DNA from 4 places in the Cellvibrio fibrivorans genome. Region 1 is predicted to be linked to each of the others. Evidence: predicted binding sites of a transcription regulator. Region 1 holds the regulator's gene; each other region holds the start of a gene.

Region 1 (7,740 bases):
GTTTACAACTGACATTGCTGGGTGGTAATCAATTGTTGAAGCAAGGCGAGAGCTTTTATATTCCAGCCAACCAGCTCTTCCGCTTGATTAACCTTTCCGGGCATGATGCGAGCCTGTTCCGCTGTTCGCTTTTTGTGCATAAGGGGTAATTCACGCAATTTTTTGTGCGTTATAACCCAGCAGCCTGCACTCCTATAAGGCAAGTCCACGCCAGCCTGCTACACTCAAAGCCAGATTTTCCCTCCTCGTTCCTTACTAGAAAGAGAGATTTATTATGTTTCAAGGAAAAGCCCTAAAGGTTTCCCTGTTGCCCGATGGCATCGCTGAACTGACCTTTGATTTGCAAGGTGAATCGGTGAACAAATTCAGTTTGCTCGTCGTTTCTGAACTCCAGCAAGTACTCGACCTACTTGAAAAAGCAAATGATATTCGGGGGTTGCTGATCAAGAGCGCCAAAGATGTCTTTATCGTGGGCGCCGATATTATGGAGTTCGGTGCAGTATTCGCTTCTGGCCCCGAACAAATCACTGGCCACTTGGCAACCAATAATCGCAACTTTTGCCGCCTTGAAGATCTGCCATTTCCTACCGTTGTGGCGATTAACGGTTTTGCATTGGGCGGTGGTTTGGAGTTTTGTTTGGCGTGTGATTACCGTATTGCCAGCACTGCTGCCAAAGTGGGTTTGCCTGAAACCAAGTTGGGGATTATCCCAGGCTGGGGCGGCACAGTGCGCCTGCCGCGAGTGGCAGGCCTCGATACTGCGGTTGAGTGGATTGCTGCTGGTAAAGAGAATGACGCCGAGGCTGCATTGACTGCGCGGGTGGTTGATGCCGTTGTTGAACCGGCAAAATTACATGACGCTGCGCTGAATTGTTTGCAGCAGTGTATCAGTGGCAAGTTTGATTATCAGGCGCGTCGCGCGCAAAAAAAATCGCCGCTTAAATTAAATTTTATTGAATCCATGATGGCTTTTGAAACTTCAAAAGCGTTTGTGGGAGGGCAATCAGGGCGCAATTATCCAGCTCCGGTTTCTGCTATTAAAGCGATGCAAAAAGCCGCTGACAAAGGTCGCGATGAAGCAATGCAGGCCGAGGCTGAGAATTTTGCAAAAATGGCACAAACCCCCGTCGCACAATCGCTGGTGGGCATTTTTATCAATGAGCAAATTCTTGGTAAAAAAGCCAAAGGTTGGGAGAAAAAGGCCGATAAAAAAATCGCGCGCGCAGCTGTTCTGGGGGCTGGGATTATGGGTGGTGGCATCGCTTATCAATCGGCACTAAAAGGTGTGCCGATTAAAATGAAAGACATTGCCCAGCAGGGGATTGATCTTGGTCTTGCAGAAGCGAATAAATTATTGAGTAAACGAGTCGAACGCAAAAAATTAACCGCGACTGAAATGGGTAATGTGTTGAACCGCATTGAACCGGCGTTGACGTACGATGGTTTTGAGCACGTTGATATTGTGGTCGAAGCCGTTGTTGAAAACCCTAAAGTAAAAAAAGCCGTACTGGCTGAAGTTGAAACAAAAGTCAGCAGCGATACTGTGCTCGCATCAAATACATCTACCATCTCTATCACTTATCTTGCCGAAGGTTTGGCGCGCCCGGAAAATTTCTGCGGCATGCACTTTTTTAACCCGGTACATATGATGCCGTTAGTAGAAGTGATTCGTGGCGAAAAGACATCGGACAACGCTGTCGCCCGCACCGTAGCCTATGCTAATGCCATGGGTAAAAAACCAATCGTGGTAAAAGATTGCCCCGGCTTTTTAGTAAATCGCGTACTGTTTCCGTATTTGGCAGGTTTTGCGATGTTGCTGCGCGATGGAGTGGATTTCCAGCGCATCGATAAACTGATGGAAACCTGGGGTTGGCCGATGGGGCCGGCCTATTTGCTCGATGTGGTTGGTATTGATACCGCAGTGCACGCCGAAAAAGTTATGGCTAATGGTTTTCCTGATCGTATGCAGCGCGATTTTACTTCCTGCACTGATGCGCTTTTTGCAGCGGGCCGTCTCGGTCAGAAAAATGAAAAAGGTTTTTATAATTACGAGCTGGATAAAAAAGGTAAACCTGCGAAAGTGGCGGCCGCTGAAGTGGCTGATATTCTCAAGCCTACTATCCAGGGTGCAATTGAAATAAGCGACGAGGATATCATCGCACGCATGATGATTCCCATGGCTACCGAACTAACCCGCTGCCTTGACGAGGGCATAGTGGAGACGGCCGCTGAAGCCGATATGGCGTTGGTTTATGGCACAGGTTTCCCACCTTTCCGTGGTGGCGTTTTCCGCTGGATTGATTTTATTGGTGCGCAAACCTTTTGTGATATGGCTGCAAAATTTACCGCTCTGGGTGCACTTTACCAAGCGCCTGATAGTCTCAAAGCCAAAGCGGCTAGCAACCAAAAATTTTACGGCTAAGGAGTTATTCTAATGAGCTTACAACCACGCGATGCCGTTATTGTTGATTACGCCCGCAGCGCCATGGGGCGCTCCAAAAATGGTTGCTTCCGCCATATGCGTGCAGATGATATTTCTGCTGCAATTATTAAAGGCTTGCTTGCACGCAATCCAAAACTTGATCCAAACACCATTGATGACTTACTTTGGGGTTGCGTAATGCAGCGCGAAGAGCAGGCATTTAACGTAGCGCGTAATATTTTATTATTGGCCGGCTTGCCGCACACAATTCCTGCGCAAACGATTAACCGCCTCTGTGGTTCTTCGATGTCGGCTTTGCATACTGCAACGGTGAATATTCGCGCCGGGCAGGGTGATGTGTATTTGATTGGCGGTGTTGAACATATGGGGCATTTGCCGATGTATGAATCGGTCAGCATCAACCCCTTGCTGGGCTTATCCGTCGCTAAAGCGGCAGGCAATATGGGAATGACTGCTGAATATCTTGCGCTCTTGCATGGCATCAATCGCCAGCAAATGGACGAGTTCGGCGCGCGTTCGCATCAGCTCGCAGCCAAAGCGCGTGAGACGGGTAAATTCGCTCGCGAAATTATTGCGGTCGACGGGCATAACAGCGATGGATTTTTAATCTCGGTTGATCAGGATGAAACTATCCGCCCGGAAACTACAGTTGAGGCCTTGGCCAAATTGCCGCCGGTATTTGATCCTAAAAATGGTCAAGTGACAGCGGGTACTTCTTCACAGTTAAGTGATGGAGCATCGGTAATGCTGGTGATGTCGGCTGAGCGTGCAAAATCCTTGGGATTAAAACCTATCGCTAAAGTGGTTTCACTGGGGCTTGCGGGTGTCGATCCATCCATCATGGGTTATGGACCCGTGCCTTCAACAGAGAAAGCGCTGAAAGCTGCCAATCTAACCATCGACGATATAGACGCTGTTGAGCTTAATGAAGCATTTGCAGCCCAGGCCTTGCCGGTATTGAAAGATTTAAAATTGCTGGACGTGATGAACGATAAAGTAAATTTGCACGGTGGTGCTATCGCCCTTGGTCATCCTTTTGGCTGCTCAGGTACGCGCATTACCGGTTCACTACTGACAGTGATGCAGGATCGGGATTTGAATCTGGGCGTTTCAACCATGTGTATAGGTCTGGGGCAGGGGATTACGACAGTGTTGGAGCGTTTGAACTAATCTGCAACACGACCGTGTCTAGGGCGAAAAAGGCCAGCGTTGTGTTGGCCTTTTGTTTTTTTGTTGGGTTTAGGAAGCTATTAAAGGCCTTTGCAGCTAAAAATCTCTTGAATAGGTTTTGAGATAATTGGGTGCTAGAATGCGCGCCCGTTTCGCGCTGAGGCCGCAGAGGTAGTTATGTCGTCTTTTTACGAAATTATTGAATTGCTGAATGGTGATGTTGCTTTGGCGCGAGCTGACGATGAGAGCAATGAACCCTTGGTAACCATTCGTTTTTCGGAAGAATCCCTGGCTTTTTTAGGCGAGGAAAAATTCATGGTCGCCAAAGCCATGATTGAGGCGGGAATGGAGGCTGCGGGGGATATTGCTGATCAACAGGCGGAAGCTATGCTGGATGATTTGGTAGAAGAGCTAAGTGATACCGAAAAACTGATGTTGCACTAACCGATGGGTGAATGGTTTTGTCTGTTTAATTTTTTATTTGTTCAATTATTGAGGTCTTGCCTCCCTGCATTACTTCAATACTTCAAAGTAATCTGTCCTACCTTAAAAATTTGATTATTTAAATAATCTCAGCAAATTTAACGAACTCGCAACAGTAATCCCTGACACCCGCCGGTTTTAGCAGCCAATTCAAGCTGTGTAAGTTCTTTATCTGTCAATTTCCCCGGGCTTGATATCACCGTATGGCTATTGCCTGCAGAGAGTGCTTCCCAAGTGATCCACAATAGTGTTTGCGGATTCTGGCAGTGAATCACACGAATATAACGTGTATTAACACCGTAGGATTGCAGCAGCTCACGGCTGATATTGTGCGGTGCTATCCAGGTAATCCAGCGGTCGCTGCAAGCGTTGCTAAGAAATGCAATCATGGGTAACAGCAGCGCAACTTGCTCAGGCGAATCACTAGTCAATACCAGTTCGGTAACACCACTGGCAGGTTGTTGGCGAGTTGTAGTGGTTGCGGGTATTACACGGGCGATATTAGTCACGACGAATCACTCCTACACTAAGGCCTTCAATACTAAACTCCTGATCGCGCATATCTACCAGGATGACCTCGAACTCTGGGTTTTCTGGCCACAATTCAACCTGTGCGTTATTACCTATCCGTTTGAACCGTTTGACCGTCACTTCTTCGCCGATACGTGCAACAACAATCTGCCCGTTGCGCGCTTGATCGGTTTTATGAACAGCCAGTAGATCGCCATCAAGAATACCGGCATCTTTCATGCTCATGCCGTGAACACGCAGGAAAAAATCTGCGGTGGGTGAAAAAAAGCTCTGTGGAATGTTGCAGTAGTCTTCGATGTGTTCTTGCGCAAGTATCGGGTTACCTGCTGCAACGCGGCCAATAATAGGGATGCCGGATTGCAGTTCAGGTAGTTTTATCCCACGTGAAGCACCGGGGATGATTTCGATAGCACCTTTTCGGGCAAGGGCTTTGATGTGTTCTTCGGCGGCATTAGCTGACTTAAAGCCGAGAATCCGGGCGATTTCCGCACGCGTGGGCGGATAACCTGTTTCTTCCGCATATTGGCGGATGAGCTGTAGTACCTGTTCCTGGCGGGGTGTTAAGTCAGACATGGCGCACTCCTGAATCTGTTTATTTGTACAGTGGTTGTGATTATATACAGTAATTCAGGTTGTGCAATAGTTTTTCAATCTGCTGCTTATTTCACCCTGTTGCCGTAGCGTATGCTCTGTAATTGGCCCCGTGCAAAATACAAGTGCGTCATAAACTTGCCCTTACCGGGGTTGTAAGTCCAGATGTCTATGTTCTCGCATGTGGCGATAGCGATATTGTTTTGTACGTTGTTGTTACCATTTTGTATTCCCTGTGGTTGGGTGGTTGCTGCTACGGGTTGGCAGAAATTGTCGGTCATTACCGGATCGCCACACTTATCAATCACTTCCGCTTTGGTATCTCCCACTTGCGCAAGTTTGGTGTTGCAGCGCAGGGATTCAGCAACGCTCATATTGGAAAAGCTTGCGCAAATGGCTGTGTACAATAGTGCGGTAACGTATTTCTTCATGATTTTCTCCTGCATGTGGTCTCATCAACTCTAGCCGTCACAACTGAATGAGAAATGAATTAACTACTGAGTTTGCGCAATAATTTATCTAGCCAGCACGCTGGTAAAATGCGTTTCATAAAACCCACCAGATAGGTGGGGACGGTGACGTAATAACGTGCCTGCGGCTGCTTGGACTCCAGTGCGTGAATGACGCGTTGATATACAGCGTCAGGGCCTAATGTAAAAGGTGTTGTTGTTTCAGTCTTTTCAAGCCTTGCGATTGCGTTGCGGTAGGTTGCGAGATGACGGCTCTTCTCAATATCGATATGGTCTCGCAGTGCTGCCAAAGCATTTTTTCTGAATTGGCTTTCAATCGGGCCGGGTTCGATCAGGCTGACGTAGATGCCGGTGCCCTCAAGCTCAAGTCGCAGCGTATCGCTAATTCCTTCAATAGCATACTTGCTGGCGTTGTAGGCCCCGCGCAAAGGCATGGCTGCAATACCCAGTACAGAAGAGTTTTGAATAATTCGTCCATAGCCCTGTTTAAGCATAATAGGCAGGGCTAAATTAGTCAGTTCGCACCAACCAAAAAAATTTGTATTGAATTGCTGGCGCAGCGCGTTAATTGGTAAATCTTCTATTGCTCCCGGCTGGCCATAAGCGCCATTGTTAAATAAGCCGTAAAGCTCGTTCCCGGTAAGTTCCATTGCCTGTGCAAACCCTATCTGGATTGATGTTGAATTCGCCAGGTCAAGTTGCACGCACTCCAGTCCTTCTTGCTGCAAACGCGCCACATCTGCTATCGATCGGCAGGAGGCGATAACACGATAGCCGGCTTTCTTTAGTTCATGTGCAACGTAAAAGCCTATGCCGGTTGATGCGCCGGTTATAAGAATAGTTTTTTGCATTATTGTCAGTTTCTGGTTAAAGGTTTTAGGTATTTTGCCGTTAGCTTAAGGGTCGGGAATTGTTCTGTTAGCTCCGATAATAGCAAAACAAAATTCAAACACTCTGTGGTGATTTATGAATTCCTACTCTGCCGTGCAAAATTATTCCAGTGTTAAAGTACATTCCAGTATTGAAACTGCATCACCGCACCGATTGATTCAAATGTTATTTGAAGGTGCACTTGAACGTATTGCTCAAGCTAAAGGTGCTATGGCGCAAAATCAGGTTGCACGCAAGGGCGAGCTGATTGGTAAAGCGGTAGCCATTGTCGGAGGATTGCAAGGAAGTCTGAATGACAAAGAGGGTGGAGCTTTAGCTGCCAACCTCGATGGCCTATATGACTACATTATTCGTCGCTTGAGTCAGGCAAATTACGAAAACAACGTTGAGTACCTTGATGAATGTGGTCGTTTGCTGGGTGAGATAAAAACCGCTTGGGATGCGATTGGCAGTCAAGTGTAATGAGGAGTTTGTTATGGCGATTCAGTTGGTGTCTGCGCCTGACTATTGTGGTCAGGCTGGTATTACGGCGATGCGCAACCTACAGCAGGAATTAACCAAAGCGCTACAAGTTGAGGATTGGGATAGAGTGCGACATCTGGATCGCATCTGCGTGGTGTTGATTGATAAAGTCATTGCTGCTAATCGTGATGACAGATCTACTTTGGTATGTGCCCTGAGTGAATTGAAGGGGGTTTATGCAGGGCTGATTGCGCAATGTCAGCGCGAGGTGACCCTGCTGCACGCGACTTGAGGCGTGGGCTTCGACCCAACATTGTGTTCGTTTGTGATAAAAAGTGTTAACAAGTACTAGCTCATAAGGTTTTTAAAACAACTCTCTTATAGCAAAACTCGCAAAAACGTCTTAGCCCTGCTAGCCTTAAGGAACATAACTGCTAGCAGGGGATAGTCTGTGTCTAACTACAATCCGCAAGAAGCACTGAAGCAATACCGTCAATTGGGTATTGAATCCGAAGTCAGCAATGCTTCACCGCATCGTTTAATTCAACTGTTGTTTGAGGGTGCATTGGCGCGTTTGGCGGCTGCCCAAGGGGCTATCGAGCGTGGTGATCCGGCAGCCAAAGGAGAGCTGTTGGGCAAAGCTATCAGTATTGTTGGTGGTTTGCGCAGCTCGCTGGATATGAGTGCCGGGGAGTTATC
Region 2 (7,740 bases), on a different contig from region 1:
CCCACAAAAACCAGCCCTCTTTTAGGGCGCATAAAAAATGTCACATCGCATGTGTTACAGTCCCACCACAAGATCCCTCTACAGCTCCCAACAAGGAAACAGCAATGAGTAATGTGCATTTTATCGGTGGCGAAAAAGGCGGGGTTGGCAAATCTATGACCGCGCGGTTATTGGCGCAGTATTTGATCGACGCAGAAAAACCTTTTATCGGCTTGGACTCCGATCAATCTCACGGGACTTTTTCACGCTTTTACAGCGAGTTTGCATCGCCCTTAATTGTTGACGATTACGATAGCCTCGATCAGCTGATTATTCTCGCGCAGGAAAATCCCGGCAGCGATTTGATTGTTGATTTAGCAGCACAAACCTCCACCCGCTTGGGCAAGTGGATTGACGAGAGCGATGCGCTCGCACTGCTGCAGGAGTTGGGCAGCCAAGTCTTTTTATGGCATGTGATGGATGACGGTGCAGATTCCGTGAATTTATTAAATGGGCTGCTCAATCGTTACCCGCAGGATTTTATCAAGATTGTGGTAGTCAATAACTTAGGCCGCGGAGAGTGTTTTGAACACTTTGAGCAATCAACTACTTACCAAAAAGCAAAAGACCGCAATGCGATTTTTATAACACTGGCAAAACTACAACCGCAACTCGCGGCGCGTATTGATTTTGCCAACACCAGCTTTTGGGCGGCAGCGAACAATACGGATGTAATGAACATTATCGAACGCTCGCGTGTGCGAGTGTGGCTAAAAAATAATTATGCGCAGTTTGATAAATTGTCCCAGTAAAAAATACCAAAAAAAATGGGCGCACATTGCGCCCATTTTTTTGTCTCGGTAAAACTTATTCTACTGCAACAACTACCACTGCTTTAGCTGGAATCTCCAACGCCAGTTTTCCATTTTTGGCTTTCGCTGAGTAAGCTGCTGGCTTAATCGTCTCTGGCGCTGCGAAGGTATTGTGTGCATCCATTGCTGCTGCAGTTAACACCTGGCCGCTCACACCATTCACTGTTATACCCGCCAAATTAATATCAACGGTTTCCGCCTTGTTGGGGTTGGCGTTAACCAAAGCGATATACACTTTGCCATCTTTCGCACGCGCTGCTGTTGCACTCACTGCAGGGATTGAAGCACTGCCCAGCGTGTATTGCGGTACATTTTTCAGCTCCAGCGGCAAAGATGTAGCCCCCTGGAATGGAATGTACATTTTGAATACATGATAAGTCGGAGTCAGAACCATTTTTTCCTTGTCCGTCAAAATCATTGCCTGCAATACGTTCACCATCTGCGCGATGATACTCATGTGCACACGGTCAGCGTGTTTGTGGAAAATATTGAAATTCAAGCCAGCGACAATCGCATCGCGCAAACTGTTTTGTTGATAGAGGAAACCTGGATCATCATCACCAGTTACGTCGTACCACGTGCCCCACTCATCCACATAGAAACCGACTTTTTTCTCAGGATCATTTTTATCCATCACTTTTTTATTGTTGACAATAAACTGATCCATTTTCAGTGTGTTGACCATGGTGGACATCCACTCGGCCTCAGGGAATTTAAGTGCGGCGCCTTTTACTGTCCAATCGCCTTTCGGCAGTGTGTAATAGTGGAAACTCACTGCATCCATTCGCAACGCCCAATTCGGTTTTACATTGGCAGTGAGATGATCTGCCCAACTGGTGTCGTCAGTGTGGCCGCCGCTGGCAATCAAAATCGGTGTGTTGTCTTTCGGCGTTTTGAGGAAGCTGGCGTATTGCTTGTAGAGATGAGTGTAGAACTCGGGGGTCATATTGCCGCCGCAGCCCCATGCCTCATTACCGATCGCAAAATAATGCACACGAAAAGGTTTATCGCGGCCATTTTTGCGGCGCAGTTCAGCCAGGGTCGATTTGCTATCCGAGGTCATGTACTCCAGCCACTCTGCCATTTCCTGCGGAGTACCAGTTCCAAGATTACCGTTGACGTAAGCTTCAGCGCCGAGCATTTCCACCAGATCAAAGAACTCATGGGTACCTACGGCGTTATCTTCTATCACCCCCCCCCAGTTGGTGTTCACTCGTGCAGGGCGCTTATCGCGCGGGCCAATACCCTCGCGCCAGTGATATTCATCGGCAAAACAACCGCCCGGCCAACGCACCAGCGGTACCTGCAAATCTTTCAGCGCACCCACTACGTCGTTGCGCCAGCCTTTGGTATTGGGGATTTTGGATTTGGGGCCAACCCAAATACCTTCGTATATTCCGCGCCCCAAGTGCTCGGCAAATTGGCCATAGATGTTTTTGTTGATGACCGGACCGGGCTTGGTGGTATCGACACTGACCTGAGTGTCAGCCAAGGCGGTAAAACTGAGGCTCAGGCCAAGTGCGGCGATGAGCGGCTTGATAGCTCGCATGGATGTCTCCTATTTGTTGTTATGGTGTAGTAATTACGCTGTACAACAGAAAGAATAGCCCTTGTCAGATCATATTGTCATACAAGTTAACCTAATTTTACCCATAGACACCTCCTCTTACTGCCAAGCCATGTCAGCGGAATCCGTGATCTTTGCTTCAACCAGCTGCCACTCACCAAATACTGTGTTTAAATACAGCATCTTTACAAAAACATTATTCCCCATGCGCAAAATTATTCATTGTGATGCAGATTGTTTCTTCGCAGCGGTCGAAATGCGCGATGATCCCAGCCTTGTCCATCGCCCGATTGCAGTGGGCGGCAGCAGTGATCGGCGCGGCGTAATCTCTACCTGCAACTATGAAGCGCGCCGCTATGGCGTACATTCGGCCATGCCCTCTAGGACCGCAAAACGCCTGTGCCCGGATTTATTAATCCTGCCCACGCGCATGGATGCCTATCGCGAAGCTTCGGCAAAAATGCGCGATATTTTTTACGAATACACCGAGTTAGTTGAGCCACTCTCGCTCGATGAAGCATTTTTGGATGTGAGCGATACTAAAACTCACCGCGGTAGCGCCACCCTAATCGCACAAGAAATTCGCCAACGTATTAAAGATGAAATCGGTATCACAGTCTCCGCCGGTATCGCCCCCAATAAATTTCTCGCCAAGGTCGCCAGCGACTGGAATAAACCCAACGGGCAATTTGTTATCCCACCGGAGAAAGTTCCGGCATTTGTTGCGCAACTACCCGTCAAAAAAATTTATGGCGTCGGCAAAGCCATGGCTGCAAAACTGGCGGAATCCAATATCTTTACTTGCGGCGACCTGCACAAATTTTCAATCTTTGAGTTATCGCAGCGCTACGGCCAAATGGGTTCACGCCTCTATAAACTGAGCCGTGGAATTGATGAGCGCGAATTAACGGTAGACAGACGCCGAAAATCTCTCAGTGTGGAAAATACCTTCTCACAGGATCTTCCCAGATTGGAAAACTGCCTGCACGAATTACCACCACTAAGCCAACAACTGGCGATACGCTTGCGCCGTGTCGATGATGACTACAAAGTGGTAAAACTCTTTGTAAAACTTAAATTTTCAGATTTCAGTATCACAACCATCGAGCGTAGTGCCAGTGCGGTGTCTTTAATGGAATTGCAAAGTTTGTGTGCAGAAGCTTATGAGCGGAAAAATTTACCAGTGCGGTTGATCGGTGTAGGCGTGAGGTTTATTGATTTGCGGGAGAGTAATGCGTTTTTTCAGCTGGAACTATTTAACAACACCAATCAGTATCTTACAGAAAAGCCATTTTATGGATTGAGCGATGAATTAAGAAAACAAAACATTGTTTAGTGAAGATTTAGGCGAGTCTGCAGCCAGTGAATTCCTCGCTCAATCCGTTATCCTCTCATAATCATTAACAATAAAAAAAAGCAATCCAAATTAATTCTTCATCAACATCAAACTCAAAACCACTACCCAAACCGCCAACACACCATAATTAATGCGTTGATATAAACCCAAGTTGATATTGGTTTTGATCGCACGCAACATTAACACCAGAGCAACAACTGATATTACCGCACTAACTGCGGAATACAGCGAAAACCACGCAGGCAAATTGTGTATTTTAATCGTCCACAGCAAGCAGGTGGCCAGCAAAGAAAAATACACCACCAAACCCGCAAGGTTATGTATTACCTGCCCCTTTGATGGTTTGGGAACACCCAAATCTTCATCACAAGGAAACAAGCCCGTTACCCAATGTGAAACGCCCTGCACCATCATCAAAATACCGGTTAAAAATAAAAGGTTATTAGTGGATTCAATATTCAGTAGCATCGCACCAAACAATACAAACCAAAACCCAATAGGAAAATTATTGATCCATGGGTGAATTTTGGTAGTGGCGCGGTTGCGTGCGCCCAACTCACTCATCACTTGTTGGCGATGGTTATAACCGGGATATAAACGCGCGACTATAATTACGCCCACTAGCATCCACAGTGGTGCAACAATTCCAGCTAAAACTAATAATTCCATAACATATTTTTTCCAATTTATTAATTCTCTCTCAGAGGAAATTCCATCTCAATTATATCGTCAATACTCAATTTCGATTCGTCGCTTTCTTCACCCTCAATCAGCAAAAGCCTTATTGTCGCCATTGTTGAACTATTGGTGTCAGACATTTTACCGCTCCAAAAACTGATCTATGCACAGTGTAATCACTACCGCTTCTTCAACCGCAATACCGCTTTATTCTGATCAATCACAAAATCAAACCGGCCGAGAATATCAATGCCCAGCAGGCCATCGAATTGATCGCCATTATCCATCGGTAGGCGGGCGAGCATGTGTTTGTTGAAGGTAATGCTTTCGATGGTGAGGGTATCGACTACAAATAAATAACTTTCAACCGTGCCGCTTGCGGTGTTGAGTTGGATGGGTTTGGGAGATTTTACAAATGAGTAATGGCGATTGATAAAACTGGCAGTCAGGCCGCTGATAGATGCACCCGTATCCAGCAATAATTTTACTTGCTCACCCTCTACTGTTATTGGCACTAAAAATTGGCCGCCGAAACGAATCAATGGTACTGTAATTTCGGCGGGCCCATCGTCTTGCGCAGTTGAGCCTTCATCCAGTTTTGTCAATATACCTTCAGCGCGCGCCTGGGTTTCGGGTTGGTTGGCAGCCATGAGAGCATGGTATTGAGCTTGCTCTTTATCTTCGATTTTTAAATGCATTTTGGCGAGCTGCAAATGCAACTCGCCATTGTCAGGCGTGAGTTTGATCAGGTCATTGATCTGCGCCATTAACCATTCGTAGCTCTCTCCAAAAATAGAGGGATTCTCAGTGAGGCGAATTAAATATTTCGCCAAATACGCGAGCGCACTTTCAATTTTTTGCGCATCCACTTCGGTATTGATATAGCGGAACCAAATGCCGACTGCTTCTTTATGCTGCCCCTGCTGCTCGTACACACGCGCCAACAACCACAGCGCCTCGGTATTTTGCGGCTCCAACTCGAGTAATTGATTCAGCAGGCGCGCAGCATCGCCGTAAGCGCCATTAGCAATTAACTGATTGGCGCGTTCGAGTGGCGACTGGGGTTTCGTCGGTAAAAACTGAGTTGTTGATGCAGATGAAGTGGGACTGAGATCGTGCGGAGGGCTTGGTTCTGGCTTTTCAAAAAAATCAGGTTCATCAATATTAGCCGCAACAATCGGCTGCGCATTTTTATCATTTTTGGCATGACGATATTCGCTGGCGTAAAAACCCAGTGCAAATGCCAGCGTGGCGACAAAAACAATTTTTTTGTTATTCATCGTTAATTTTTTGTAGTAGTCAGGATAGTTGTACTTATTAGGGCTGTTGTAGCTGCTTACGGATAAAATCCGCCATATTTTCCGGTTTGGTAATAGTTGCAAAACGTTTGATGGGTTTGCCGTCGCGACCGATTAAAAATTTAGTGAAATTCCATTTAATCGATTTACCTAACCAACCGGGTAATTCACTGGTTAACCATTTGAAGAGCGGGTGCGCATTGTTGCCGTTGACATCCACTTTGGCGAACATGGGGAAACTCACACCGTAATTAATCTGGCAGGTATGGGCAATTTGATCAGCGTCGCCAGGTTCCTGTCCACCAAATTGGTTGCAAGGAAAACCGAGAATCTCCAAACCCTGAGCGCTAAATTCCTTATAGAGCGCCTCAAGTCCAGCATATTGCGGGGTAAACCCGCATTGGCTGGCGGTATTCACCACCAGCACCAACTTGCCTGCGTAGTCAGACAGGTTGATGGGCGTTCCGTTCAGGGATTCAGCTGTGAAATTGTAGAAAGGGCTCATGGTTCACCTGCGAGTATTATTGGCGAAAGTGCATCAGCCCAGACTGCATGGAGCGCAGGATTAAATCAACCCTCGCGCTCCATTGACGTGAAGGATTAATATTCCGCCGCAGGCTTATCGAGCGTTTTGATCTGGATATTGCGGAAGAAAGTCTCAGCGCCTTCCGATTGGATTTGCAGTTTGCCGCGTGTGAGCGGAACAAATTTTCCATCGACTTCGTGGCGTGAATTAAAGCCGCGAAACACTTCATGGCCGTTTACTTTATGGATCAGGGTTTTGCCATCGGTAATCACTTCCATGGTGTCCCACTCACCGCTCGGCTTTTCATAGTTGCCCAGTTTTAATACGCGCGCGGCTATATCTTTGCGCAGCGGCAATTTGGGGTCGTAGCGATAAAATTTCCAATCGCCGAGATTGGTATCGCCCGCATGCACATCAATGATCACACCGTCGAGACTGTGGTAGTCACCGCTATCACCTTCCTGGATCTGGAATTCGTGGCTGCGCATCCAGTGGGTGCTCTGTGCACCTTGTGGGCCGACGGCAAAATAGAGAAGGCCGTTGTCACGTGCAACATCCAGGCGTGGATGCCATTTTTGTTTGCCCCATTTCACTTCAAATTTCAGATGGAAGTTTTCAAACTCTTCAAGGCTGGTCAAACCGCCCCACTCTTCCCCCGATACCCGCAGCAGGCCATCAACCACCGAGAATACTTTCTTCGGATCATTATTAACACCGCGCGGCTTGTGCTTGGAAACCAGATTGTATTCATTGGTTTCCGGTTGGTAGCTCACATAAGGCTCCCAACCACTCAGGTCCTTGCCATTGAACAGGGATTTCCACTCACCCGCGCCCGCCGCAAACACCTGGGTGCTGGCGATAAGGCCAAATAAACATAAACCGATTAATTTCATTGCTGTTCCTCGTTGTTGTTCTTTATGACGTCAGATGCGCGCAGCCTAGAGCCTGGCCACTGCCCAGTCCATATTTCCAGAATGACAATTACAGTCCTTTACCTTGCGCCGCAAATGATCCCCGTAGCGCTGGCTTGCGTATCTTTACTTACATCCGGTGCGAAATCCCATCACCCAAGGTTTTTACTATGTATACCCACTGCAAAATGCTGTTTTTATCAGGCCTCATACTTATGCTCTCTTCCTGCTCTACTACAGCCATCGACGACTACGCCAGCAATCAGCCGCGCCTTGACCCGCAGCAGTTTTTTAATGGCAACCTGAGCGCGCACGGTGTGTTAAAAGACCGCAGTGGCAAGGTGACGCGCTATTTCAACGCGAGCATCAAGGCCTATTGGAAAAATGGGGTGGGCACACTGGAAGAAAAATTCATTTTTGATGACGGCGAAATCCAATTCCGTAATTGGACGCTAACACCCACCGCCGATGGCTACGCAGCAACCGCAGGCGATGTAATCGGCGCCGGCAAGGCACAAGTTAGCGGCAATGCCATGCAACTCAATTATGTGC
Region 3 (7,740 bases), on a different contig from region 1:
TTTGATCGCCTGTTCAGCGGCATTATCAAACGCAGAATTACCACTGCTTTTTGCAAGCTGAACACCGATAACCTGACCATTCGGGAGCATATCTATATTAAACACGGCAACCATACCTGCACGCGCGGATGGTGGGCGACTCCAGTTTTGCGCAACGCGCTCTGATAATAATTCGTTGTAACTTTTAACGTTGGCATCGTCATTAGAATCAGCTATATGCTTTTCCTCTTCCTGGCGAGCAGCCTGAATACGGCGCTGTTCTTCCTCGGCTTCTTGCTCACGCTTGGTCTTTTTCAAGGCCTCTGCTTTGCGTTTGGCTTCTTCCTCAGCTTTTTTCTTTTTTTCCGCTTCTGTTTGTACTGCCTTGGCTTTAGCTGCTTTTGCCTGTTCATCCTTAATTTTTTGCTGCTTCTGTTTTTCAGCCTCCGCAGCTTTAGCTTGCTGCTCTTTTTGGCTTTGCACTAATGCCTCTGCTTCTTTGCGGCGCTGCTCATCTTGTTTTTTGTTGTTTTTTAAATCTTCGTAGGCTTTTGAATCCAATATTTGCTCTTTGGTTTGCTGGGGCGCTGCTTTGGCCTTAGGTTTAAGGTCAACCAGAGTAGCTGTCACATAATGCGGCTTATAAGGTTCTTCCTTCGATTTAAGGAAATCCCAATTACCTAAAAACAGAACCAACAATGTACCGTGTAAAAAAACACTCAATAATGTTGGCAGTGAAAACGATTTTTCCAACTTCATAAAAAACCTAGCGCGGCGGCTCCGTAATCAAGCCAACAGAGGGAGCTCCTGCCAGTTTTAATTCGCCCATTAAATTAACGATAACGCCATACTCGACTTTTTTGTCACCTTGGACAAACACCAGAGTATTGGGCTTTTCTGCCAGAACTTTACTGACAATAGATTTAATCTCTGCCAACGGGCGCGGTTTTTCAGGGTCACCGGCTAAATCGATATAAAAACCACCATCAGCTTTTACTGAAACAGTAATAGGTTCATCCTCTTTACTTTCAACCGGCTCGGATGCAGCTTGCGGCAATTCTACTTTGATACCTTGGGTCATCATGGGTGCTGCAATCATAAACACGATTAACAACACCAACATGACATCAATCAGCGGTACCACATTGATTTCCGCTTTGAGTTTCTTTTTGATCGGTGGTCCAAATCCAGACATGTTTTTAACCTGTTTCTCAATAAACGTAAAACAGCGTTATTTGCTGTGAACCTGACGATGCAAAATTGCAGAAAACTCTTCCGCAAACGTACGATAGTTACTTAACAGATTTTCAGCGCGCGCCGAAAACTTGTTGTAGGCAAGTACCGCTGGAATAGCGGCAAATAAACCCATTGCGGTTGCAATAAGCGCTTCAGCAATACCTGGAGCAACAGTCGCAAGGCTTGGCTGACCTGCGTTGGCGATATTCAGGAACGACACCATGATGCCCCACACAGTACCAAACAAGCCGACATAAGGACTTACCGAGGCAACGCTGGCAAGAAAAGGTAAATTTTCTTCCAGCTTTTCTTCTTCACGCGCTAACGCAACACGCATCGCACGCATGGAACCTTCCATTACTGCATCTGAATCGGCACCAGCTTGTTGACGCAGACGGGTAAATTCTTTGAAGCCCGCGCGAAAAATATTTTCGATTCCCTCAACGACTTCATTGCGGCCATTGCCTTGGCGATAGAGTTGGTTGAGGTCAATCCCCGACCAGAATTGTTTTTCAAAGAAGCTGAACGCCGCTGAGGCCTTTCGCTGATAAATTTCACGCTGGAAAATCATCACCCAGGAAATGACCGATGCCAAAAATAAAATCAGCATGACCATTTGTACTAAAAAACTGGCCTCCAGAATGAGGTGCAGTATCGACAGGCTTTGCTTGGTTTCTGGCATAGTATTAATTAACTCTTTTCGGTTTGACTGTGGAAAAATTGATCAAGTTGACGATGCATATCAGTGGGAATTGCACTGGGCTTCATGGAAGTGGCATCAACGCAGGCGATACGGATTAGCCCTTCGCACAATAGCTCACTACCGCGCAGCACCTGCTGCTTAAATTCAACATTGGTGCGCGCCAACTTTTCAATTTGTGCAGTTACTTGCAATTGGTCATCAAGACGGGCGGAGCGGCGGTAGTTAATTTGTGCTGAATGTACAACCAGCAACATGCCTCCATCCAAAATTGCGGGCTTATGATAGCCCAAACTGCGCAAAAATTCTGTACGGCTGCGCTCCATGTACTTCAGATAATTGACGTAATAGACGATGCCACCAGCATCCGTGTCTTCGATGTAAACCCTTAACGGGATACTAAATACATGCATAACTGATTTAATCCGCAGAATCCTGTAACCGTTTTGGGATCGGCATACCGAAATACAAATAGGCATTATTGGTTAAAATTCGACCGCGCGGCGTGCGTGCCATAAAGCCTTGCTGTATGAGGTATGGCTCTATGACATCCTCAATAGTTCCACGATCCTCGCTAATGGCTGCCGCCAAACTTTCCACACCGACAGGACCACCATCAAAATTATTCATCATTGCAGTTAACAAACGGCGATCCATATGATCAAAGCCGCGTTCGTCTACATTGAGCATATTGAGTGCGCTATCAGCCATTTGTGCGCTCACAGTACCATCGCCTTTCATCTCGGCGTAATCGCGCACACGGCGCAATAAACGGTTGGCGATACGCGGTGTGCCGCGCGAGCGCTTGGCGACTTCAGCTGCGCCCTCTATATCCATCTTCACCCCCAAGAGCGCCGATGAACGCGCGACTATATGGGTGAGATCGGCGACATTATAAAACTCCAGACGCTGAACAATACCAAAACGATCGCGCAAAGGTGATGTCAGCAAGCCCGCGCGTGTCGTTGCTCCGACTAACGTAAATTGCGGTAAATCCAATTTAATCGAACGCGCTGCAGGGCCTTCGCCGATCATGATATCCAATTGGAAATCTTCCATCGCCGGATACAGAATTTCTTCCACTACCGGGCTCAAGCGGTGAATCTCATCGATAAACAACACATCACCCGGCTCGAGATTGGTGAGCAGCGCCGCCAAGTCTCCGGCCTTTTCCAATACCGGGCCCGACGTGCTTTTGAGCGAAACATTCATTTCGTTGGCAATAATATTGGCAAGTGTGGTCTTTCCCAATCCGGGCGGCCCAAATACCAGCGTGTGATCCAGCGCCTCACCGCGTTTTTTTGCCGCGCCGATAAAAATTTCCATCTGTTCACACACGGCGGGTTGTCCAACATAATCGGCGAGCGATTTGGGGCGCACCGTGCGATCAAGATGGTCTTCGCGCTCTTTGGCAACAGGGGCAATCAGGCGATCTGTTTCAATCATCGTTATTAACCAGGTTGAAAATTATCCAGCGACAATACCTATGTCGCACGTTGATTATCCAGCGATAGAGCGCAACGCCATACGGATTAACTCTTCGCTCTTGGCATCGGGCTTTTGTTTAGCGGCAAGCGAAATCATTTTCGCGGCATCTACCGGTTTGTAGCCCAGCGCAATCAAGGCGCTCTCTGCCTCTGCAAAGACATCATTGTCGCTAGCGATACTTTGGATTTCGCTGTGCGCCAGTAAATCACTCTGCGGCATATCCCAATTTTTCAAACGGTCGCGCAATTCAATTACTAAACGTTCAGCGGTTTTTTTGCCGATACCGGGGACTTTGGTCAAGGCAGTTATGTTGTCATCGCGCACACAACGGGCGATATCATCCGCTTCCATGCCCGACAAAATCGCAATCGCCAACTTGGGGCCTACGCCATTTACCTTAATTAAAGTGCGAAATAACGAGCGGTCGCGCTGCTCTGAAAAACCAAATAGTTGATGCAAGTTTTCTGTAATCGACAAATGCGTATGCAACACCACTTCATGGCCAAGTGACGGCAGACGATAAAAAGTGGTCATGGGTGCTTGCAACTCATAACCCACGCCCTGAACATCTAACAGCAAATAAGGCGGCTGCTTTTCCAGCAAAATGCCACGCAAACGTCCAATCATAATGAATCTCTTCGCTCGTTCCAGTCGAATCTATCTTAAACAATGCGGCCGCGCCGAAAACTACTGGAGCCTGCCGCCATACGAATTAAATGATCACGCGTATTGGCGTGGCACAGTGCAACTGCCAATGCATCGGCCGCATCCTCTTGCGGTGCAGCCGGCAAACGCAGCAGGGTTTTCACCATATGCTGCACCTGCAGTTTATCTGCAGCACCGTTACCAACAACGGATTGTTTCACCTTGCGCGCTTCATATTCCGATACCGGCACATTCTGCGCTGTCGCCGCCACAATCGCCGCTCCCCGCGCCTGCCCCAGTTTCAACGCGGAGGACGCATTTTTGGCCATAAATACTTGTTCGATCGCCATTTCTTGTGGGCAATACTGTTCAATGATTTGGGTCAGGGAATCAAAAATGACTTTGAGGCGTGCAGGCAACTCGTCCGCATCCTTCATACGAATAACACCGCTGGTGATGTACTCCTGCTTACTGCCAATGACATTGATAATGCCAAAGCCGGTTTTGCGAGAGCCTGGATCGATGCCGAGAATAAGCGCCATAGTTGTATCTATATACAGTTGTATTGGCGGCAGTGTTGCACGTGAATTGGGGTGACGCAAGTGGGATTTACTGTGGAAAAGCGGACACGCTAGAAGCCGGTCTTAGACCGGCTATCAAAAATCTGCCACCAATCGTAAATTTACCCTCTGCCCATCTGGAAAAGTGACATGCATCGAAGCCGACTTCTGATCCTCAACTAACATTCCCGGCGATGAAATCAACTGATACTCACCACCAACAAAATTATAAATTTTCGCATTGACCAGCAAATGTTCGCCTTGGCGATTGGTAGTGAACAACATCCGAAACTGTTCATCCAATTTCATTTCGCTTTCCTTGCCTATCTCATTCAACAACATCATGTCTGAATAGACACGGCCAGATGCTTCAATGGATAAGCTCACCATCACCTGCTCAGCCGCAGCGCTCGACCACCAACCTGCAGCAACCAATACTGCGCCAATTACACCAATCGCGCCCCATAATTTATAAGGGCGCGACTTGGCAGGAGTTGTTTCCTCGCTCGCAATCGGTGCCGCCATTAATACCGCAAGATCAATATTCAATGCCGCCGCCAGTGCACCAGCCGATTCCATTGATGCATCCCCCGTGCGTTCAATCCGCTGCACAGTGCGCATACTTAAATCCGCAACCTCCGCCAAATGGCTTTGCGTCCAGGCACGCAGCTCGCGCTCGCGGCGCAATATTTCTTTATTGATTTTCATATCCATGGCACCCACCTCGCTAAGATTAAAAGCCGTCAGATTTCGCTATATCTGGCGTTTTGTATACGACAGCAATACGACACAGCGGCGTTTACCCATAGTGAGATCTTAATTAACCCAACTGCTCCATAATTTCTTCTGAGATATCTGCGTTAGTGTAAACGTTTTGCACATCATCCAAATCTTCGAGCGCGTCGATCAAGGCAAGGATTTTTTCAGCAGCGTCCTTATCAAGATTAACCGTGAGCGAGGGGATCTGGGTGATTTCGGCCGAGACGGGATTCAATCCAGCGCTGGCGAGTGCATCTTTTACGCGGAAGAAATCCTCGAAAGCTGTCATTACATCAGCAGAGCCATCGTCATTGATAACAACATCGTCGGCACCGGCTTCAAGCGCCGCTTCCATTAATGCATCTTCATTAATACCTGGCTCAAAACTGATTTGGCCTTTACGTGCAAACAAATAAGAAACTGAGCCGCTGGTACCGAGGTTACCGCCCTTCTTATCAAATGCATGGCGTACATCGCCCGCAGTGCGATTGCGGTTGTCGGTCATACATTCAACGATAAAGGCGACACCGTTTACGCCGTAACCTTCGTAGGTGAGCTCTTCGTAGGCATCGGATTCATTGGTGCCAGCACCGCGGGCGATAGCGCGTTCGACTACGTCTTTTTTGAGGTTGTTAAGGTAGGCTTTTTCAACTGCAGCGCGCAATCGTGGATTGTCGGCAGGATTGGGGCCACCTTTAGCGGCAACAGTTAGCTCACGAATAATTTTGGTGAAGATTTTTGTGCGCTTGGCGTCCTGACGCGCCTTGCGGTGTTTCATGTTTGCCCATTTGGAATGTCCGGCCATTGCACAGCTCCAACTTGCAGATTATTAACGTGGGGGTAATAAAAAAGGGCGGGCAATTGCCCACCCTTTCCAGAACAACAAAAATTACATGCCATATTCAGGGGTATCTTCTGCAACAACAGCTTTTTCTTTCTTGCGCAAACGAATATGCAGGTCGCGCAATTGCAATTCATCTACAGTGCCCGGTGCATCAGTCATCACACAGGCAGCGCTTTGGGTTTTCGGGAAAGCGATCACGTCGCGGATTGAGCTTGCGCCCACCATCAGCATAATCAAACGATCCAAACCAAACGCCAAACCGCCGTGTGGCGGAGCGCCGTAGGCAAGTGCGTCGAGCAGAAAGCCGAATTTTTCGCGTTGCTCTTCCGGTGAAATTCCGAGGATTTTAAATACGGCTTGCTGCATGGTCGAAGAATGGATACGCACCGAACCACCGCCCAATTCAGTACCGTTAAGTACCAGATCGTATGCGCGGGACAATGCATCACCCGGGCTGGCAACCAGTTCGTCCGGTGTACAGCTTGGTGAAGTGAATGGGTGGTGGATTGACGTCCAGCCGCCCTTGTCGTCTTCTTCAAACATCGGGAAATCTACTACCCAGAGCGGTGCCCATTGCGTGGTGTATAGATCAAGGTCTGCGCCCAGTTTGCAACGCAGTGCACCCAAGGCTTCGGTTACGACTTTGTGTTTGTCTGCGCCGAAGAAAATCAGGTCGCCGTTTTCTGCACCAACGCGATCCAAAATGGCCGCGCGTACTGGCACTGGCAAGTTTTTCACGATCGGTGATTGCAGGCCTTCTTCCAGATCAGACTTATCGTTGACCTTGATGTACGCCAAACCTTTCGCACCGTAAATACCAACAAACTTGGTGTAGTCGTCGATTTGTTTACGGGTCAACTTCTCATTACCACCGGGCACTTTCAATGCGGTAACGCGAGATTTTGGATCATTAGCCGGGCCAGCGAATACTTTGAAATCCACTTCGGTTACCAGGTCTTTGATATCAACCAATTCCAGGGGGATACGCATGTCCGGCTTGTCTGAACCGTATTTGGCAATTGCTTCCGAGAACGGCATGTGATTGATTTCAGCAAACTCAACACCGAGCAAATCTTTGAACAATTCGCGGAACATACCTTCGGTAATTTGCATGATCTGGTCTTGCGACATGAATGAAGTTTCGATGTCGATCTGGGTAAATTCCGGCTGACGATCAGCACGCAAGTCTTCGTCGCGGAAGCACTTGGCGATTTGGTAGTAACGGTCGTAACCAGCCACCATCAGCAATTGCTTAAACAATTGCGGAGACTGTGGCAATGCAAAGAATTTACCGTCGTGGGTACGCGATGGAACCAGATAATCGCGCGCGCCCTCCGGAGTAGCGCGAGTCAGGATTGGAGTCTCAACATCGAGGAAGCCATTGCGGTCCAGATAGTTGCGGATCACGCTGGTCACTTTGCTGCGGAAACGCAGGTTTTTCTGCATTTCGGTGCGGCGCAAATCGAGGAAGCGATACTTCAAACGGGTCTCTTCACCCACGTTGGAATAGGAATCCAAGGGGAAAGGCA
Region 4 (7,740 bases), on a different contig from region 1:
ATTTTACGTCGATAGAAAAAGACGTTTTATCCTGATATTCCACTTCCGCCTCGGCGAGGGCGGAACCGCCGACCACACTCCAATACACCGGTTTAAAACCTTTGTGCAGATGGCCGTTGTCGGCAATTTTGCCGAGCGCGCGAATAATATCGGCCTCGAATTTGTAATCCATGGTGAGATAAGGTTTATCCCACTCACCTAAAACGCCCAAACGGATAAAGTCAGCCTTTTGGCCTTCGACTTGTTTGGCGGCGTATTCGCGGCATTTATTGCGGAAGGTTTTTACATCAACCTTATCGCCCGCTTTGCCGATTTTTTTCTCGACGTTGTGCTCAATCGGCAAACCATGACAGTCCCAGCCCGGCACATAGGGCGCATCAAAACCACTCAAGGTTTTGCTCTTGACGATAATGTCTTTAAGAATTTTGTTAACCGCGTGACCGATATGAATATCGCCGTTGGCGTAGGGTGGGCCGTCATGCAAAATAAATTGCTCGCGGCCAACACGCGCAGCGCGAATCTGTTGATACAGATCGCTCGCTTGCCATTGTTTCAACATGTCCGGCTCGCGCTGGGCAAGGTTTGCTTTCATCGCAAAACCGGTATTAGGCAGATTCAGTGTTGTTTTGTAATCGATCATGATTCACGGTCAACTTGTTAACAAAAATGTTTAGAAAAATAGCGGGAACCGCCAGAAAATTATTGCTTGTCTTTCACTTCAAGCCGGTCAACCACCTTCGGCATAGTGACCAGAATTACCAAGGCCAACAACGTGCAGAGGATCGCTGAGGATTCGCGCCCCAACCCTGCCGCAACACCAATGGCTGCTGTCAACCAAATACCGGCGGCGGTTGTTAACCCTTTAAGATCCTTTTCATCATTCCCTTTCAAAATCGCCCCCGCACCGAGAAAACCAATGCCCGCAATAATGCCTTGCATTACCCGGCTTAATTCCTGCTCCGAAAGTCCTGCTTGCTGTGGAATCAATACAAACAATGCGGAACCAATGGCTACCAGCATATGCGTTTTGATACCGGCAGCTTTGCCGCGTTGCTCACGTTCAAACCCTAAGATTCCGCCCAGCAATGCAGCCATCAGCAGGCGAATTATGAGGGTGGTAATTTCACTTACATCTTTCAGATCAGAAAACTCAGTCACAACCGTGTTGGATATTTGTTGCCAGACACTGCTCATATTGAGTATTCCCGATAAATCAGCTGAGCCAATTGCCCCTGAAGAAATCCTGCCCTTGTGCAATATCCATTTGCAATTGTGCTTGCAGCTCATCCAATGAGTTGAATTTTTTTTCATCGCGTAATTTCGCATGAAAAATCACATCGATCATCGCGCCGTACACTTTGCGCGAGAAATTAAACAGGTGAACTTCCAGCAGTGGTTTCTTATCGCCAGTGACGGTAGGGCGCACACCAACGTTAGCGACACCCTGATGCACACTGCCATCGGCAAATTTCACCGTGACTGTGAATACACCGTGCAATGGTGAACGATAGCGGCGCAGATGCACATTGGCGGTGGGCACACCGAGTTTGCGCCCGAGCTGCTGGCCGTAGGCTATTCGCCCACTGATGCTGTAAGGCTTACCCAGCAGAGTTTCGGCATGGGCAAAATCACCCACTTCTAATAGCTGGCGGATGCGGGTACTGCTTACACGCTCACCGTTAATCTCCAGTGTGCAGGTGTCTGTCACACCAAAACCGCGCTCACTGCCGACTTTTTGCAGCAGGGCAAAATCGCCGCGACGATCGCAGCCGAAACGGAAATCATCGCCAACAACCAAATGCTTAATCGCCAAGCCATCAAGCAATACAGTTTCGATAAAGGCTTCGGCGGTCAGGTTGCGCAGCGCATCGTTAAACTGCACGCACAGCACCCGCGCTACGCCTGCTGCCAGCAGGGCCTGCACTTTTTCACGCAGGCGCATCAGGCGCGCGGGCGCTTTGTCACCAGAAAAAAATTCGTGGGGCTGGGGCTCAAACACAATCACCACGGCCGGTAATTGATGCTGCTGCGCCACTGCAATCAACTGGCGCAAGATAGCTTGATGACCGAGATGCACGCCGTCGAACGAGCCTATGGTAGCCACGCAGCCGCGATGCCAGGGGCGCAGGTTATGTAACCCGCGAATAAACGCATGTGCCGCTGGATTCACGCTAACTACTGCCCTCTACCAAAGTGCTTGAAAAAATGCCCGAAAAACAAGCCGGGCAGTATACAGGAGCGGCAGCGCCTGAGCCTACCCCGAGGGTAAATCAGTACGGGCAGATCACTTACTTAGTGATGGGCTTTGAAATCGCGCAGGCGCACGCCAACCGCGAAAAGCGCCGCCAGATAAACCGCAAACCCCACCACACAGACCACTGTCAGGCGCAGGACTCGCTCCAGAACACCCCAGTCAGACCAGAGGTTCCAAAAAAAGAGAAAAGCGAGCAATACCGCAACCATCGCCAAATTCGCCGCACCGTAGCGCAACCACAATTTCGGCCAGTTACTCGCAGGGTTGTAAACCTCACTTTTGCGCAAGCCCCGATAGAGCAAATACGCATTTACATAAGCTGCCATCGCCGTGGTAAACGCGAGCCCGACATGCCCTAAGCCCCAAAGCATCACCAGCGGAATGACCACAATTGGCTTCATCACAATATTGGCGATGATAGCGATAATGCCGATACGCACTGGCGATTTCATATCCTGCCGCGCGAAATAACCTGGCACTAAAACCTTAATGAGCATAAAAGCAAACAGACCAAGCGCGTAGGCCTTTAGGCTGTATGACGACATCAGGATATCGCTTGACTCCATCTCGCCATGATAGAAAAGCGTGAAGAGAATTGGCTCGGCCAGAATAATCAGCGCGAGCGTTGCAGGTAGTGCGATCAGCACCACAAAACGAATCGCCCAGTCGAGCATATGACTGAATTTTTCGCCCGACTGCGTGGCGCTGAGGCGTGATAGGCCCGGCATAATCACCGTGGCAATCGCCACACCGAAGACCCCTAGCGGCAACTCCACTAAGCGATCTGACAAGAACAACCAGCTTGCGGCGCCGTCACTCAACATGGTGGCAATCATCGAATCCAACAGCAGATTCAACTGGCTTACAGACACACCAAAAAGTGCAGGCGCCATCAGCACCAAAATACGCTTTACACCGGGGTGCGACCAATCGATCCGGGGCGATGGTAACAGATGGATCTGGCGCAAAAACGGCAGCTGGAACAACAGCGAAAAAATACCCGCCGCGACTATACTCCACGCCAATGCATAAGCGGGATTAGGGAAAAAGTCCGCCACCAGCAGCGCCGCCGCAATCATAAATATATTCAGGAAAATCGGCGTAACTGCGGGAATGGCAAAACGGTCGTAACTATTCAAGATTGCACCGGCAAGCCCGGTCAACGAAATCAGCATTAAATAGGGAAAGGTGATGCGAATAAGATCCGTCAACAGGGAAAATTTCTCCGGCTCATCGGCGTAGCCATAACCAAAGATATAGGCAAAACCGACCGCGCCGACCACACCAATCACCGTGACTAACAACAGGATTGACCCAAGGCAACCGGCCACTTTATCGACCAACTCCTTCACTGCCGCATGGGTTCCTTTTTCGCGACATTCCGACAGCACTGGAATAAACGCCTGCGAGAAGGCTCCCTCGGCAAACAAGCGGCGGAAAAAATTGGGGATTTTTTGGGCTATGACAAACGCATCCATCGCTCCACCTGCACCTAGCACCCCTACCAAAACGATATCGCGGATCAAACCCAGCACCCGCGAGACCATCGTCATAGAGCCGGTGAGCAAGCTGGAGCGCAGCAGGCTTTTGCTTTTGGGCTTGGCACCTTTTTCAGGAGCGGGGTTTTCAGGGGATGGACTGGGCAACTCGGAATCAGACACGGGCAAATCCTGCGCGGGCAAAAGAGCGGGCATTATCCAATGTCTCAAGCTCGGGAGATAGCCACCTAGCAGCGGCTCCCATCAGAAAACGCAAAAAGAAAGTTGACATTAATCGCACCGCAGAATACTGTACATAAAAACAGTAACAACTTTGAGGATTTACACAATGGCAGTAATCGCCGTTTGGCTATGTGATCGGGATGGCAGTATGTTTGAAGATAAAAAAGTCGCAGAAGAGCACGATAAATACCTGGAACTTGCCGCCAACATCACTCAATTGATTGAAGAAAATATTCCCGGTATCGATGAGAAGTACAGCGAAGCCATAGGTATTTTGCTGGCCCAGCGGCGAGAGCTGCTAGCCAAAGCCTGTAAAGGCAAGCCGGATGAATTATTACAGCCTTTCACTTACGAGAAGCCTGTAACCCTGAACAGTAAAACTGCCACAGCCACGGATAAGGATGACTAGGTAGCGGCAGTTGCTGTAGGTACCGGTGCGCCCACACTCACCGGTGCAGCCAATGGTTGCCCACACAGCCCTTGGCAGACAAACAACTGAATCACCACTTCAGTGGTTTGTACGTGTTTAGGTGTGCCTCCCGAATGATTGGATAACTACTCCCCAGCAGTTGTTTGATGATTGGGCTGCACATCTGCTTCCAATCACTTATCCCTGCCCAGCTGTCAGCCACGGCTGATGCAGGCGATAAGCTGCTTTCACCACCGCACCTTTTCCCTATGGAACCTCAACGGGTGCGGTGGTTTTTTATCGTCCTTTGATATTAAAAGCACCATGCAATTGCGCTAAATTCAACTAGAGTAAAGAAATTGTATACTAGTCGAGTGATTACCAATGTTCCGAATTTACACAACAGCTCGCACTCTGCGTTCAGCTTTCTGGCTGATCATTTTCTTATTCTGCCTGTCACTGGAAATCGCTGCAAAACCATTGCGCGTAGTTGAAGGCAGCAACAGCATAGAAAACTATGCGAGAGGGCTTTTGACGCTAGCGCTCAGTAAACTGCCGGAAAAATATGAAATAGAACAAACCATAGCGAGCAACAGCGAAGAACGCATGGTAAGCATGCTGATGGACAACCAGTTAGATGTTGTCTGGTATGCCACCACCAATGACCTGGAAGAGCGTCTGCAACCTATCCGCATTTGTATCTATCGCGGCCTGTTAGGCTACCGCGTGCTGATGATTAAAAAAGGTACCCAACATAAATTTGATGCCATTCAAACTGTGGAGGATTTGAAACGAGTATCACTTGGTCAAGGCCGCTTTTGGGCAGACACCAATGTGTTAACAGCCAATAACCTCAATGTTGTCAAAGTATTGAAGTATGAAGGGCTGTTTTACATGCTCGATGGCGACCGCTTTGATGCCTTCCCGCGCGGCGCACATGAACCCTGGTCGGAAATGCAGCGCTACCCGAAACTGGCGCTGGATGTTGAGCAAAACTTGCTCATCGCTTACACCAATCCTTTTTATTTTTTTGTGAATAAATCCAACACCAAACTGGCGGCAGATATTGAACGAGGGTTACGCATTGCCATGGAAGACGGCAGCTTTAATGAATACTTTCTCAATGACCCCACCGTAAAAGATGTGATGGCCAAAGCCAATCTGAAAAAACGCACACTCATTAAACTGGATAATCCGGGGCTGCCGAAAAAAACGCCAGTGGATGATGCATCACTCTGGTTTGATCCCTACTCCTTCACCGAGTGATGCAACATTGAAATAGAGCACCCGAAAAAACAAATCCGGCAAATGCCGGCTTTTTATTAACAGTCAATCCCGAGTTCGCGCAAAATATCATCACGCAATTGCTGCAAAGCGGGGTCTGATAATTTGCGCGGGTGCGCAAAGGGCACATCAAAAATAGTCTGGATAGTGGCCGGGCGATTGGATAGCACCACCACCCGGTTCGCTAGATGCACTGCCTCTTCCACGTCGTGGGTAATCAAAATAACTGTGTGGCGCTCCTCCTCCAAAATACGCAACAACTCGGTGCGGATGCGCAAACTCATCAACGCATCAAGCGCCGAGAAAGGCTCATCCATATAAAGAATTTCCGGTTTGACGGCGAGCGCCCGCGCGATTTCTGCGCGCTTCAACATACCGCCCGATAATTCACGCGGGTAATGTTGCTCAAATCCTTTCAAACCCACCAAATCAGCATAGTGATCGGCAACCGCCGCCTTATCGATGTGTTCATCATTTAAACCAAACATTAAATTTTGTTGCACAGTTAACCAAGGGAACACTGAGCCGTGCTGGGAAATTAAAATACCATTCGCATTCGGGCCTTTTCGCTCTACACCATCAACCGCAATACTGCCCTCATCCGGCTGCAAAAAACCGGCAATCATTTTCATCAGCGTGGATTTGCCGCACCCGGATGGGCCGACAATTGCCACAAATTCACCATCGCCAATCGTGAGGTTAATACCATCAATTACGGCTTTTGATTCACTGCCGGATGAAAAACTTTTTTTGATATTTTTAATAACAATCTTATCGGTCATAGCGCCACCTTACTGATTTATGCCCTTCCATTAGTCGCATCAAGCCGTCCAATAAAAGTCCGATGACGCCAATAATAATCATGCCCGCAATCACCAAATCGTAGCGATTACCCGCATTACGCGAATCCATAATCATGTAGCCGAGGCCGGAGCGCAGTGCAATCATTTCCGCTGCAACCACCACTAACCATGCCACACCGAGCGAGATGCGCATGCCCACAATTAAATCTGGCAATACCGCTGGAATAACGACTTGGCGATAGAGCTTATAGCGCGATACTCCAAAATTTTCCGCCGCATTTAAATAGCGCGGTTCGATGGTATGTACACCGGCAGCTGTCTGCACGATGAGCGGAAATACGGCGGCGATAAAAATCAAAAATATCGGCGATGCGTTGCCCACACCAAACCAGAGAATCGCCAGCGGAATCCATGCGATTGGCGAAATGGGGCGCATAATTTGAAACACCGGGTTTAAAGTTGCGTAAGCACCATCTACACGTCCCATCCACAACCCTAAAGGAATTGCCGTTAATACCGCCAGTAAGAAGCCAGCACCAACACGCATTAATGACGAGCTGATGTGCTCCCATAAAGTGCCGTCTTCAATTAATTCCAGCGCACCAGTTACCACCTGCAAGGGCGTAGGAAAAATCACACTGCCAGTTTTGATAACCACAATCCACCAGACCGCAATTAGCGTGGTGATCAACGCAAGCGGTGGTAATATTTTTTTGAGTTTTATCACAGAAACTACCTTTTATTATTTCAATTTTTACAACAACTAACGGAACAAATTTTTAACCCGCCATTGCAAACGATACCAACCGGGTGTCGGCTCCGGATCAACCACCACGCGCATTTGCCCACTCGCATGGGCAGTGCACGCAAAATCATATTCAGAGGCCAATTCAAATGGCAACTTAAAACTTTGCCCCGGCATAATCAGCGTGGGCCCAAACATTTGCGGCACATCATCCAGATTGCGCAACACCAACAGATCGCGCACTCCCAGCGCCAAATAAATTTGGTCAGGCAAAATGCTCACGGAATTACCTGACATACGCTGCTCCCAGGTACCCTTGGGAATTTCGAAGACTTCTTCACGGGAATCAATTCGCAGGGGAAAAAACGCGAGCAACAAAGCCGCGATAATAGCAACGCCAAATACAATCAATAACGAACGGGCAACACCTACTCTCATAGGGCAGCCTGTTGCGTTTTTTCTTGCAGCAATATGTTGATGTCGTGGGTTATGTCGGCGGCACTTTTTCCAAACGGCACCAGCGC

The links. Region 1 encodes LexA, which represses DNA repair genes until DNA is damaged. Its sites were predicted from a motif close to ACTGTNTNTANANACAGT; they were not measured.
Region 2: a site for LexA is predicted at 2,582-2,599, ahead of dinB (DNA polymerase IV). Genes of this name have one in related genera too.
Region 3: a site for LexA is predicted at 4,592-4,609, ahead of ruvC (crossover junction endodeoxyribonuclease RuvC). Genes of this name have one in related genera too.
Region 4: a site for LexA is predicted at 4,042-4,059, ahead of J2X05_RS15590 (YebG family protein). Genes of this name have one in related genera too.

Annotation. Positions count from the first base shown of each region.
Region 1 covers NZ_JAVDVX010000002.1:356,076-363,815, forward strand. The annotation lists gene J2X05_RS06350 (helix-turn-helix domain-containing protein) at 1-149, shown strand, start outside; gene fadB (fatty acid oxidation complex subunit alpha FadB) at 272-2,422, shown strand; gene fadA (acetyl-CoA C-acyltransferase FadA) at 2,435-3,613, shown strand; gene J2X05_RS06365 (hypothetical protein) at 3,791-4,057, shown strand; gene J2X05_RS06370 (cell division inhibitor SulA) at 4,195-4,605, opposite strand; gene lexA (transcriptional repressor LexA) at 4,598-5,200, opposite strand; gene J2X05_RS06380 (DUF2845 domain-containing protein) at 5,287-5,649, opposite strand; gene J2X05_RS06385 (SDR family oxidoreductase) at 5,709-6,539, opposite strand; gene fliS (flagellar export chaperone FliS) at 6,655-7,041, shown strand; gene J2X05_RS06395 (hypothetical protein) at 7,055-7,333, shown strand; gene fliS (flagellar export chaperone FliS) at 7,493-7,740, shown strand, end outside.
Region 2 covers NZ_JAVDVX010000007.1:54,122-61,861, forward strand. The annotation lists gene J2X05_RS17455 (P-loop NTPase family protein) at 105-791, shown strand; gene J2X05_RS17460 (alpha-N-arabinofuranosidase) at 847-2,400, opposite strand; gene dinB (DNA polymerase IV) at 2,624-3,754, shown strand; gene J2X05_RS17470 (DUF998 domain-containing protein) at 3,845-4,444, opposite strand; gene J2X05_RS17475 (aspartyl protease family protein) at 4,633-5,733, opposite strand; gene J2X05_RS17480 (glutathione peroxidase) at 5,771-6,256, opposite strand; gene J2X05_RS17485 (3-keto-disaccharide hydrolase) at 6,352-7,170, opposite strand; gene J2X05_RS17490 (DUF3833 domain-containing protein) at 7,404-7,740, shown strand, end outside.
Region 3 covers NZ_JAVDVX010000009.1:28,799-36,538, forward strand. The annotation lists gene tolA (cell envelope integrity protein TolA) at 1-738, opposite strand, end outside; gene tolR (protein TolR) at 746-1,174, opposite strand; gene tolQ (protein TolQ) at 1,211-1,897, opposite strand; gene ybgC (tol-pal system-associated acyl-CoA thioesterase) at 1,906-2,328, opposite strand; gene ruvB (Holliday junction branch migration DNA helicase RuvB) at 2,336-3,361, opposite strand; gene ruvA (Holliday junction branch migration protein RuvA) at 3,416-4,030, opposite strand; gene ruvC (crossover junction endodeoxyribonuclease RuvC) at 4,066-4,590, opposite strand; gene J2X05_RS19540 (helix-turn-helix domain-containing protein) at 4,705-5,322, opposite strand; gene J2X05_RS19545 (YebC/PmpR family DNA-binding transcriptional regulator) at 5,429-6,172, opposite strand; gene aspS (aspartate--tRNA ligase) at 6,257-7,740, opposite strand, start outside.
Region 4 covers NZ_JAVDVX010000006.1:44,697-52,436, forward strand. The annotation lists gene J2X05_RS15570 (isoleucine--tRNA ligase) at 1-640, opposite strand, end outside; gene J2X05_RS15575 (MgtC/SapB family protein) at 700-1,194, opposite strand; gene ribF (bifunctional riboflavin kinase/FAD synthetase) at 1,214-2,170, opposite strand; gene murJ (murein biosynthesis integral membrane protein MurJ) at 2,293-3,807, opposite strand; gene J2X05_RS15590 (YebG family protein) at 4,082-4,384, shown strand; gene J2X05_RS15595 (transporter substrate-binding domain-containing protein) at 4,769-5,650, shown strand; gene J2X05_RS15600 (ABC transporter ATP-binding protein) at 5,707-6,450, opposite strand; gene J2X05_RS15605 (ABC transporter permease) at 6,440-7,198, opposite strand; gene J2X05_RS15610 (cupredoxin domain-containing protein) at 7,235-7,654, opposite strand; gene J2X05_RS15615 (SCO family protein) at 7,651-7,740, opposite strand, start outside.